DNA from 2 places in the Kluyvera chengduensis genome. Region 2 is predicted to be linked to the other one. Evidence: predicted binding sites of a transcription regulator. Region 2 holds the regulator's gene; the other holds the start of a gene.
What was found. Region 2 encodes CRP, which controls carbon source genes, mostly activating them, when cyclic AMP is high. Its sites were predicted from a motif close to ATGTGANNNNNNTCACAT; they were not measured.
Positions count from the first base shown of each region.

Region 1: the regulator CRP is predicted to act here: its motif matches at 2,515-2,532, upstream of ACH1XZ_RS01795 (CidA/LrgA family protein).

Region 1 is NZ_JBIQOI010000001.1:396,830-401,796, forward strand. It holds gene sanA (outer membrane permeability protein SanA) at 1-169, opposite strand, end outside; gene cdd (cytidine deaminase) at 359-1,243, opposite strand; gene ACH1XZ_RS01790 (CidB/LrgB family autolysis modulator) at 1,373-2,068, opposite strand; gene ACH1XZ_RS01795 (CidA/LrgA family protein) at 2,068-2,466, opposite strand; gene ACH1XZ_RS01800 (LysR substrate-binding domain-containing protein) at 2,590-3,513, opposite strand; gene mhbT (3-hydroxybenzoate transporter MhbT) at 3,683-4,967, shown strand, end outside.
Region 2 is NZ_JBIQOI010000010.1:123,356-129,352, forward strand. It holds gene argD (bifunctional acetylornithine/succinyldiaminopimelate transaminase) at 55-1,272, shown strand; gene ACH1XZ_RS20120 (YccS/YhfK family putative transporter) at 1,265-3,340, opposite strand; gene crp (cAMP-activated global transcriptional regulator CRP) at 3,396-4,028, opposite strand; gene ACH1XZ_RS20130 (OsmC family protein) at 4,333-4,737, shown strand; gene ACH1XZ_RS20135 (phosphoribulokinase) at 4,834-5,697, opposite strand; gene ACH1XZ_RS20140 (YheU family protein) at 5,764-5,982, opposite strand; gene ACH1XZ_RS20145 (hydrolase) at 5,979-5,997, opposite strand, start outside.

The sequences.
Region 1 (4,967 bases), on a different contig from region 2:
AGTACTTGGCGGTGCCGAGCACCACGCCAACCTGACGGTAGGGGAGATCCTGCAGCTCATCGTAAATATAAGGGGATGTTTTCCAGCTCATCCACCGGTCAAGACCCAGCACGGTCAACAGCAGCAGGCCGAACAGGACTAACAGGCTGTATAACACACGCTTTAACATGAACTTGACTCAATAGTGGACGAGGGAGACATCAGGCTACTTTACCCGTCGGGCAAGAGCAAGAAACCATCGTTTAATTGCGGGGAATTTAACCGGTGCGTTGTCATTTGTAGGCCGGATAAGGCAGCGCCGCCATCCGGCATCGTACGCAGAACAGCCTGATGGCGCTGCGCTTATCCGGCCTACAGATTATGCTAGCAGTACGCGATCGATATTGTGGCAGCCCAGCGCCTTCAGTGTGGCGGCGGTGGCATCCCACTGAATCAGCGGCGCATCGGCGCGTTCGGCCAGAATGGCGCGCTGGATATCCGGATAGTCGTAACCGTTCAGGCTCAGCAGGTTCAGGGCACCCTGCAGCGGTGGCAGCGTTGGGTTAAACGCGGCGTTTTCCGCATAGCTGCCGCTGAAAATGGTACCGTCGCGCAGTTCCAGCGCCACGCCGGAAGGGGCTTTACTGTACGGGGTATGACTGTGGTTGGCGGCCTGAATTGCAGCCTGTGCCAGCGCATCGCCTTCGAGCGGATAACCATGATCCTGCGCGTCCATCAGCAGGGTTTTGATATCGAGGTCTTTTGGCCCGAACGCATCCGGCAGGTAATCTTTCAGCGTGTGAGGCTGACGACCCGGCAGATTGATACGCAGCGCCAGCCCGCTGTTCAGTTCATTCATAAACTGCCGGCAGTGGCCGCACGGCGTGTAGTTAACGGTGATGGCCTGCAGGGATTTTTCGCCGCGCAGCCAGGCGTGGCTGATGGCGCTCTGTTCCGCGTGCACGGTCTGCTGCATGGTCGCACCGAGGAACTCCATGTTGCCACCGAAGTACCAGGTTCCGCTCACGCCGCGGGCGATAGCGCCAACGTTAAAGTGAGACAGGTCGGCACGGGCACAGGCAGCGGCCAGCGGCAGGAGCGCAAAAGCGAGCGCGTCTTCGTCCAGCCCCGTCGCTGTTTTAAGCGAAGAGACCTGCTCGGCGCTTAGCAGAGCAGGGAAGTGCGGATCGGCTAGCAGCGGAGCGATAGCGGTCTGCAGATCTGCCGCCAGTTGCGAAAAAGCAGATTGAAAACGTGGATGCATGGCGTTGTGCCTCATAACAATGTAATGGGATCGTAGTGTACGGGGCGCAGAGGCCCTAATTAGTGATCAATATCTCATTGTTAATGCAACGTGTGTAACATCAATTAAAAATGTGTGATTTGTCTCGTTTTATCCCACAACCGACAGAATAACCGGGAATAGGAATGGCGCAATTAGTGAGGTCATGATGCCGCAGATAACCAACGCCAGCGAACTAAACGCCCCTTCCTGATAATCCATCTCAGCGCAGCGCGCGGTGCCCAGGGCGTGTGAGGCGGTGCCCATCGACAGCCCGCGCGAAGCTTTGGTGGTAATCCGCATCAGGTTCAGCAGGGTATGACCAAACACCGCACCGAGAATACCGACGTAAATCACGCACACGGCGCTAATCGCCGGGATACCGCCGATACTGCCGCTGACCGCCATCGCAATCGGAGTGGTCACTGATTTTGGCAGAATAGAGGCGGCGATTTGTGGTGAAGCCCCCATCATCAATGCCACCGACGTGCCGGTGATCATCGCCACCGCGCTGCCGATAAAGCAGATAGTGATGATGGATTTCCAGCGCGCGCGGATCTGGTGCAGCTGTTCATACAGCGGAAAAGCAAGGGCGACAACCGCTGGCTGCAACAGGTCGTTCAGGACTTCGCTGCCTTTAAAGTAGTGATCGTACGGAATATCGGTCAGCAGCAGGAACGGAATAATCACCACCATCGACACCAGCAGCGGGTTGAGCAGCGGCATTTTAAAGCGTGCGGCAAGCTTACGGGCGGCAAAAAAGACAACCAAAGTCAGCGGCAAAGACCACCAGATATCGTGCAGCATTATTTATCCGCTCCATCACGACCAACCACTTTACGCTCACCGTGAACCAGGTGAGAGCTCCAGCTCACCACCACCAGCACCACTAACGTACTGATGGTGCAGGAGACGACCACCGGGCCGAACTGTGCGCTCAGCAGCGAGAAGTACTGCATGACGCCGACGCCAATCGGCACAAATAGCAGCGCCATATAGCGGATCAGGATGTAGCAGCCGGGGTTAACCCACTTCGCAGGCAGGATTTGCAGCGCCAGCAGCACAAACATAATAAGCATGCCGATAATGCTACCGGGAATGGTAATGGGCAGCAGCGACGAAATAAAAATACCGGCATACAGACAGGCGTAAATCAGCACGAATGCACGCAGGTATTGCCAGATTAAATTCAGCGATTTGAGCATGGGATTCACCTTTGGTGGAATGCATTCATCATACAATTAAACCCTGGAATGTGCTACCGATCACATCATGAATTCTGAGCATACCTGATATAGATAATGCGAACATCAGGCATCTGCCCGGCGTTACCCCTCCATTTGTACCGGATGCGACAAATAGTGGAGAAACCGGCTTAGCGCAAGGGAGGGCGTGCTCGATTTGCGCCAGAATACGCCGACGCTGCCTTTCTGCTCAATCTTTGGCAGCGCCAGAATGGCGAGCTGGCCCTGATTTTGATAACGCTCGGCCAGGCGCAGGGACAGAATCGAAATCATGTCGCTGCTTTGCAGCAGGTTAACGCTGACGTTCATCGACGCCGACTCAATGGTGTTTTCCGGCAGCATGACGCCATTTTCCACCAGCGCGTTGTCGATGCTTTGACGAATTGGTGTGCCGTTAGGCCAGACTATCCAGCGCCATGCTGCCAGATCTTCCCACGACAGACGGTTGCGGTGGGCGAGGGGATGGTCGGTTCGCGCCACGAAGCAGACCGGTTCGGTGTACAGCACCTCGTAGTTCAGCGGCAGCTCCAGCGCCCGGCCGCCGATGCGCCCAACTACCACGTCCACGACGCCGGACTGCAAATCATGCAGCAGCGGTGTCATCACCTTCTCTTCAATATTCAGATGCAGCGTCGGCATCTCGGCCAGCAGCGGGAAAATCGCCTGGGAGACGCAGTCGGTGGCAACCGGCGAGCAGCCAATTTTCAGGCTTCCCACGAGACCGCCCTGCTTAAAGCGCTCCATCTCGAACTGCGAGCGTTCGATATCGTTGATCAGCCGTTGGGCGTGCTGGAGAAGCAGTTTGCCGCCTTCCGACACGCGCAACCCCTTACTGTGCCGTTCAAACAGCGTGAGACCCAGCTCCTCTTCAAACTGGGTTAACCACTTAGAGAGCGCGGGCTGGGTGATATGCATCATCTTCGCGACCTGAGTCAGGTTTCCCTGCTCGCCGAGTGCGACCAGCATTTTCAGATGGTGGAGCTTCAGCTTCTGCGTCCAGTCAGCCATGAGATATAACCTCCAGGTTATGGAAGGGCATGAAATGCCATTGTACAACTCATTTCACTTATCACAAGATAGCAACATAAAAGCAAAAAAATAAACATCTTACTCTGAGCCGCTCTGGCGAAAGCGCGAACGGCGACGTGGATAACCTGCATATACAGAGGCCCTCCCTATGACGCAACGACGTGAACTACAGGCACTCATCGATGTCGCTCCGATCGGCAAGATGCAGTGGCGCGTCATCATCTGCTGTTTCCTGGTGGTGATGATGGACGGTTTTGATACCGCCGCGATTGGCTTTATCGCCCCGGCCATTCGTGACCACTGGCAGTTGACCGCAGGCGACCTGGCGCCGCTGTTTGGCGCAGGGCTGCTGGGGTTAACCGCTGGTGCCCTGCTGTGCGGCCCGCTTTCTGACCGGCTCGGGCGTAAGCGCGTAATCGAATGGTGTGTGGCACTGTTCGGCCTCTTCAGCCTGCTGTCGGCGTTCTCTCCGAATCTTGAAGCCTTGATCATCCTGCGATTCTTAACCGGCTTGGGCCTCGGCGGCGCAATGCCAAACACCATCACCATGACATCTGAATACCTGCCGGCCCGCCGTCGCGGCGCGCTGGTGACGTTGATGTTCTGCGGTTTCACGCTCGGCTCAGCCTTTGGCGGCATCGTCAGCGCGCAGCTGGTGGGGGTGATTGGCTGGCACGGCATTCTGGTGCTGGGCGGGGTGCTACCTATCGCGCTGTTCTTCGCGCTGCTGGCCGTTCTGCCTGAATCCCCACGCTGGCTGGTACGCCGTCAGCGTCCGCAGGCGGAAATTCGCCGCACCGTCAGCGCCATGACCGGTGAACGCTATAACGATACCGAGTTCTGGCTCGATGAACCGGCGGCGACCAAAAAGGGCAGTATCAGCCAGCTGTTTACCGGGCGCCAGCTCACCATCACGCTGATGCTGTGGGTCGTGTTCTTTATGAGCCTGCTGATCATCTATTTACTCTCTAGCTGGATGCCAACCCTGCTCAACCATCGCGGTATTGACCTCCAGCACGCCTCGTGGGTCACAGCGGCGTTCCAGGTGGGCGGCACGCTGGGCGCGCTGATGCTCGGCGTCTTAATGGACAAATTCAATCCGTTCTGGGTGCTGGCGGTGAGCTATGCGCTGGGCGCGGTGTGCATTGTGATGATTGGCCTGAGTGAAAACGGCCTGTGGATGATGGCGCTGGCGATTTTCGGCACCGGCATCGGCATCAGCGGCTCGCAGGTGGGGCTGAACGCACTGACCGCCACGCTTTACCCGACCCAGAGCCGCGCCACCGGCGTGAGCTGGTCAAACGCCATTGGGCGCTGCGGCGCTATCGTCGGCTCCATTTCCGGCGGCGTGATGATGGCGATGAACTTCTCATTCGACACCCTGTTTTTTGTGATTGCCGTACCGGCCGCCATTAGCGCCATCATGCTGACGC
Region 2 (5,997 bases):
TTTTGTGGATAAATTCTCACAATCATTGCTTCATCGTTTGCAGAAGGGCATGACATGGAAACCAAACAACCTGCTATTACCCGCGCGACCTTCGATCAGGTCATTTTGCCAATCTATGCACCAGCGGAATTTATCCCGGTGAAGGGCAAGGGGAGCCGCGTGTGGGATCAGCAAGGCAAAGAGTACGTTGATTTCGCGGGCGGTATTGCGGTGACCGCGCTGGGCCACTGTCATCCTGCGCTGGTTGATGCGCTGAAAACTCAGGGTGAAACGCTGTGGCACACCAGCAACGTCTTTACCAACGAACCGGCGCTGCGTCTGGGTCAGAAGCTGGTAGATGCGACCTTCGCCGAGCGCGTGGTGTTCATGAACTCCGGGACGGAAGCTAACGAAACCGCCTTTAAGCTGGCGCGCTACTATGCCTCTACCCGTCATAGCCCGTACAAAAGCAAAATCATCGCTTTCCATAATGCCTTCCACGGTCGTTCGCTGTTTACTGTCTCCGTTGGCGGGCAGCCGAAGTACTCCGACGGCTTTGGCCCGAAACCTGCCGATATCGTCCACGTGCCGTTTAACGACCTGCACGCGGTGGAAGCGGTGATTGATGATCATACCTGCGCCATCGTGGTTGAGCCGATTCAGGGCGAAGGCGGCGTACTGGCAGCGACCCCTGAGTTCTTACAGGGCCTGCGCGCGCTGTGCGATAAGCATCAGGCGCTGTTGGTGTTTGATGAAGTGCAAAGCGGCATGGGGCGTACCGGTTCGTTATTTGCCTACATGCACTATGGCGTGACGCCGGACATTCTCACCAGTGCTAAAGCGCTGGGCGGCGGTTTCCCGGTGAGCGCGATGCTGACCACCAATGAGATTGCCAGCGCGTTCCACGTTGGTTCGCACGGTTCTACCTACGGCGGTAACCCGCTGGCCTGCGCCGTTGCGGGCGCCGCGTTCGATATTATCAACACCCAGGAAGTCCTGAACGGCGTGAACGCCAAGCGCGAGCGCTTTGTGCAGCACCTTCAGCATATCAATGCAAAGTACGACGTCTTTAGCGACGTGCGCGGTATGGGCCTGCTGATTGGCGCGGCGCTGAACGAGAAATACAAAGGCCGGGCGCGTGATTTCCTCTACGCCGCGGCGGACGTTGGCGTGATGGTCCTGAATGCCGGGCCGGACGTGATGCGTTTTGCGCCATCGCTGGTGGTGGAAGAAGTGGATATCGACGAAGGGATGCAGCGCTTCGCTCAGGCGGTCGCTAAAATCGTTAGCTAGCCCGCCGTTTTAACCAGCCTCCATGACGGGGGCGCTGTCGCCAGGCCACCGACGAGATGGTGTGCATAGTGCTCAGATGCCCCAGAATACGCTGAAGATGCTGTTCCATGGTGCTTAACGGACCATGGGACAGCGTGTCCGGCGATTCCATAATATTCACCTCACCGCTGCTTCCCGCCTCATCGTACTCCAGACGCTGCTGACAGCGCTGAAGAGCAACTTCGCAGGATTCCAGATACTGCTGCGCGAGATCCGGCGTCAGCATGTTGTGCTCGCGCGCTAGCGTCGTCATGGCGTTGATGTGCTCGACGATAAACTGACTATGGGTGACCCACAGCTTCATATCTTCCAGATAACGCGAGTTAAAGCCAGGCTCCTGCATGGCCTGGTTGAGCGTGTTGTAGAGCGTGTTGTGCGCCTGGTTCACGCGCATCCGCTGATAGGCCAGCTTCGGTGCCTGCGGGTCGGGGCTCAGGATAAGACGAATAGCCTCCTGGTCGGCTTCCAACGCCGCCTGGGCGTTTTGTCGAAGTTGACCGCTCTGCCACTGTGGCCACAGCCAGATCATCCCGCCAAAGGCAATCAGGCAGCCGATGATGGTGTCGATAAAGCGCGCGACGATAAACTGCTCGCCGTTCAGCGTCAGAATTTGCAGGGTATATACCGCGGTGATGGTAAAGCCGACGGTGGCCCAGCCGTAGTGACGACGGATAATCAGGTAGCTCCCCAACGTGACGATCAGCATGCCCGATAACGCTAGCCCTTCTGAGGTGTGGAAGTGCAGGACGACGGCGGCAATCACTAACCCCGCCAGCGTGCCCGCCGCACGATGGAAAATACGCACGCGGGTCGCGCCATAGCCGTTTTGCGTGACCAGCAGCACCGTCATCAGGATCCAGTAAGGCTTCGGCAGATGCAGCGCGGCACCCATCAGGCTGGCGATGCTGAGCATTACGCTGAGTCGAGCGGCATTACGCAGCGCCGGGGATTTCAGCGACAGATAGCTTTTAAGCGCTGCGAATAGCGGTAGACGTCGCTGTTTATCGGCCATCAGGTTGCGCGGGTAGAGCGGTCGCTGAGAGCGTAGCACGCGGGCGATGCGGCTGAAGTGCCATGCGCAAAACTGGCCGACCGGGTTGTCTGGATGCTGGTCGGCGATTTTCTCCAGCGCGCCTATTTGTTTATCCATATTGAAGCGGGTGGGGTAGCGGTGATAGAGAATATCGTCCGCCAGTACCCTCAGGCGCGCCGCAACGGTCTGGGCGTTCCAGCGGATCACCGCTTCGGCGTGGCTGCGTTCAACCAGCTTTTGTACCTCTTCGGGCTGGTGCAGGCTGACAGAGATATGTTCCTGTAAATCGAGCCCCACCTGGAAGGCGCGCAGCAGGCGCTTGTAATCGTTATGCTGGTTAGCCGCAAGCATGTGCAACTGCTGATAGCATTGGGAAATCAGATCCACCACTTTCTGCTGGCGAGTCAGCAACGGCGGCAGCGCGGTGCCCGGGTCGGTATGCTGCGTCAGCAGGCTATATTTCGCTTCACAGTATTCGGCGAGCTGGCGGTAAAGCAAGCTCAGTGATTCCCGCAGCGGCTGTTCGCGCCACATCCAGAACCACCACCAGTTAAATACTCCGTACCACAGCGTACCCAGCGCGTAGAGCAGCAAGGGCTCCCAGATGGGCATATTTCCCGCAAGGCTTAGGGTAAAGATAGACGCGATGAGCGAGGCGGGTAGTAGCCGCCCGTGCAGCGCGCTGATTTCCGCCGTAACGCCCAGCAGCAGCGCCAGCCCGGTGAGAATCAACGGCAAGGGGATGTCGCGCGCCAACAACAGCTGAACGGCAAGACTGCATCCGGCGAACAGACAGCCACCGATAATCAGGCGTTTAAAGAAGCGCTTATGCGGAGTGTCGAGACCGGCGATATTGCAGCAGGCGGGCACCAATGAAAACAGCAAACCCTGCTGGAGATGGCCGAGCAGAAGTCCGATAGCAACCGGCAGACATAACACCAGCGTTTGCCGCAGTGCATAGTTGACTTCCGGGTGGTAAATCAGCCTGCGCCACATAGGGGGAAAAACAAAAATGGCGTATTGCTTTTACAATACGCCATTTTGGGCCGGATTAGCGGGTACCGTAAACGACAATGGTTTTGCCGTGTGCGGAGATCAGGTTCTGATCTTCCAGCATTTTCAGAATACGGCCCACGGTTTCACGGGAGCAGCCAACGATCTGACCAATTTCCTGACGGGTGATTTTGATCTGCATACCGTCTGGGTGGGTCATGGCGTCAGGCTGTTTAGCCAGGTTCAGCAGGGTCTGAGCGATACGACCGGTTACGTCCAGGAAGGCCAGGTTACCCACTTTTTCAGAGGTGACCTGCAGACGACGCGCCATCTGAGAAGAGAGACGCATCAGAATGTCCGGGTTAACCTGGATCAGCTGACGGAATTTTTTATAAGAGATTTCAGCAACTTCACAAGCGGTTTTTGCTCGTACCCATGCGCTGCGTTCCTGGCCTTCTTCGAACAGGCCCAGCTCGCCGATAAAATCGCCCTGGTTGAGGTAAGAGAGGATCATCTCTTTGCCTTCTTCGTCCTTGATGAGTACAGCCACGGAGCCTTTTACGATGTAATACAGCGTCTCTGCTTTTTCACCCTGGTGAATCAGCGTGCTCTTCGATGGGTACTTATGAATATGGCAATGAGACAAGAACCATTCGAGAGTAGGGTCTGTTTGCGGTTTGCCAAGCACCATGCGCGGTTATCCTCTGTTATAAGCTCTTCCCAGCGGCAAAAACATTGCAGCCACTGGTTGCAATAGTATCCTTCCCGTTACCTGGGAAGTCGGCTGTCGAATAGGGTCGCAGCCTGTAATGTGATGTCCTCTGCATACATGCAGTACGTTTATGTATTACCGTAGCATCCCGACTGTTTTAGCATAGCTTTAGCCGTGTGTCTCCTGGTGTCTCGCTTCAGCATGACGGCGATCGCCTTCCATTGCGAGAATTGTTATGTGCGCGTAATCTGAGAAGAAAATTGCAACCTGGGAGTTAAATATTATGCAAGCACGTGTGAAATGGGTTGAAGGGTTAACCTTCCTCGGTGAGTCTGCTTCTGGCCACCAAATTTTGATGGACGGTAACTCTGGCGATAAAGCGCCGAGCCCGATGGAAGTCGTGCTGATGGCCGCCGGTGGTTGCAGTGCGATTGACGTTGTTTCTATCCTGCAAAAAGGTCGCAATGACGTGACCGACTGCGAAGTGAAGCTCACCTCTGAGCGCCGTGAAGAAGCGCCTCGTCTGTTTACGCACATTAACCTGCACTTTATCGTCACCGGTAAAGATCTGAAGGATGCGGCGGTATCGCGTGCGGTGGATCTGTCTGCTGAGAAATACTGCTCGGTGGCGCTGATGCTCGAAAAAGCGGTGAATATCACTCACTCTTACGAAGTGATCGAAGGCTGATTACATGCCAGACGTAGCCCGGCCGAACGCAGTGACGCCGGGGTCATTCCCGGAGTCGGTACTAGCGCACCTCGTCCGGGCTACCTGGTCTTGATGCTATTTCCTGCCTTCCATCAGCCGCTGCACCAGCGGCGTCATGATTAATTCCATTGCCAGCACCATTTTCCCACCGGGAACGACCAGCGTATTCATATGTGAGATGAATGACCCCTGCAACATGGCCAGTAGCCATGGGAAGTCGATGTGGTCGAGATTACGGAAGTGAATCACCACGAAACTCTCGTCCAGTGACGGAATGCTTTTGGCTGCAAACGGGTTAGAGGTATCGACCGTTGGCACGCGCTGGAAGTTGATGTGGGTGCGTGAGAACTGTGGGGTGATGAAGTTGATATAGTCTTCCATCGAACGCACCACGGAATCCATCACCGCTTCGCGAGAGTGGCCGCGCTCGCTGGTGTCGCGGATCATCTTCTGGATCCACTCCAGGTTAACAATCGGTACTACGCCAACCAGCAGATCAACATGCCGTGCGACGTCGTGCTGCGGGGTGACGACGCCGCCGTGCAGCCCTTCATAAAACAGCACATCGGTCGGTTCCGGCAGCGGCTGCCACGGCGTAAATGTGCCTGGCACCTGGTTCCACGGCACCGCTTCGTCATAGGTATGCAGGTATTTGCGTGACTTCCCCTGTCCGTTCAGGCCGTAGTCGCGGAAAGTCTGTTCCAGCAGACCAAAGTCGTTGGCATCCGGGCCGAAATAGCTGATGTGGCGGCCAAGGTCGCGGGCCTTACGGATAGCCATATCCATTTCCGGACGGGTATAGCGGTGAAAGCTGTCGCCTTCAACTTCCGCCGCGCGCAGGTTGAGCTGAGCAAAAATTTTACGAAACGCGAGGCTGGTGGTGGTGGTTCCCGCTCCGCTGGAGCCGGTAACGGCAATAACCGGATGTTTGGCAGACATGCGAATAACTCCCTGAACAGACGACAACGGAAGCAGGGTAAAATGCTTCCTGTCGTTAGAGTATAGTTAACCGCGAAATTGGTTACGGGGCATGATGTTGACGGTCTCGTGAAGCTCAGACCAGACCAGCACCGCTTCGCCTGTTTGTAGCTGGTGTTTGACGTCGGCGACCTTTTGCGCAAGTGAACGTTCATATTCACCATAATCAGTGCCTTCGCGCAAGACAAAGCTTTCAATCAGGTTATCCAGCGTCTCCGGGTCGATATCCTGCCAGGGAATTATCATGCCTTGCCTCCCAGC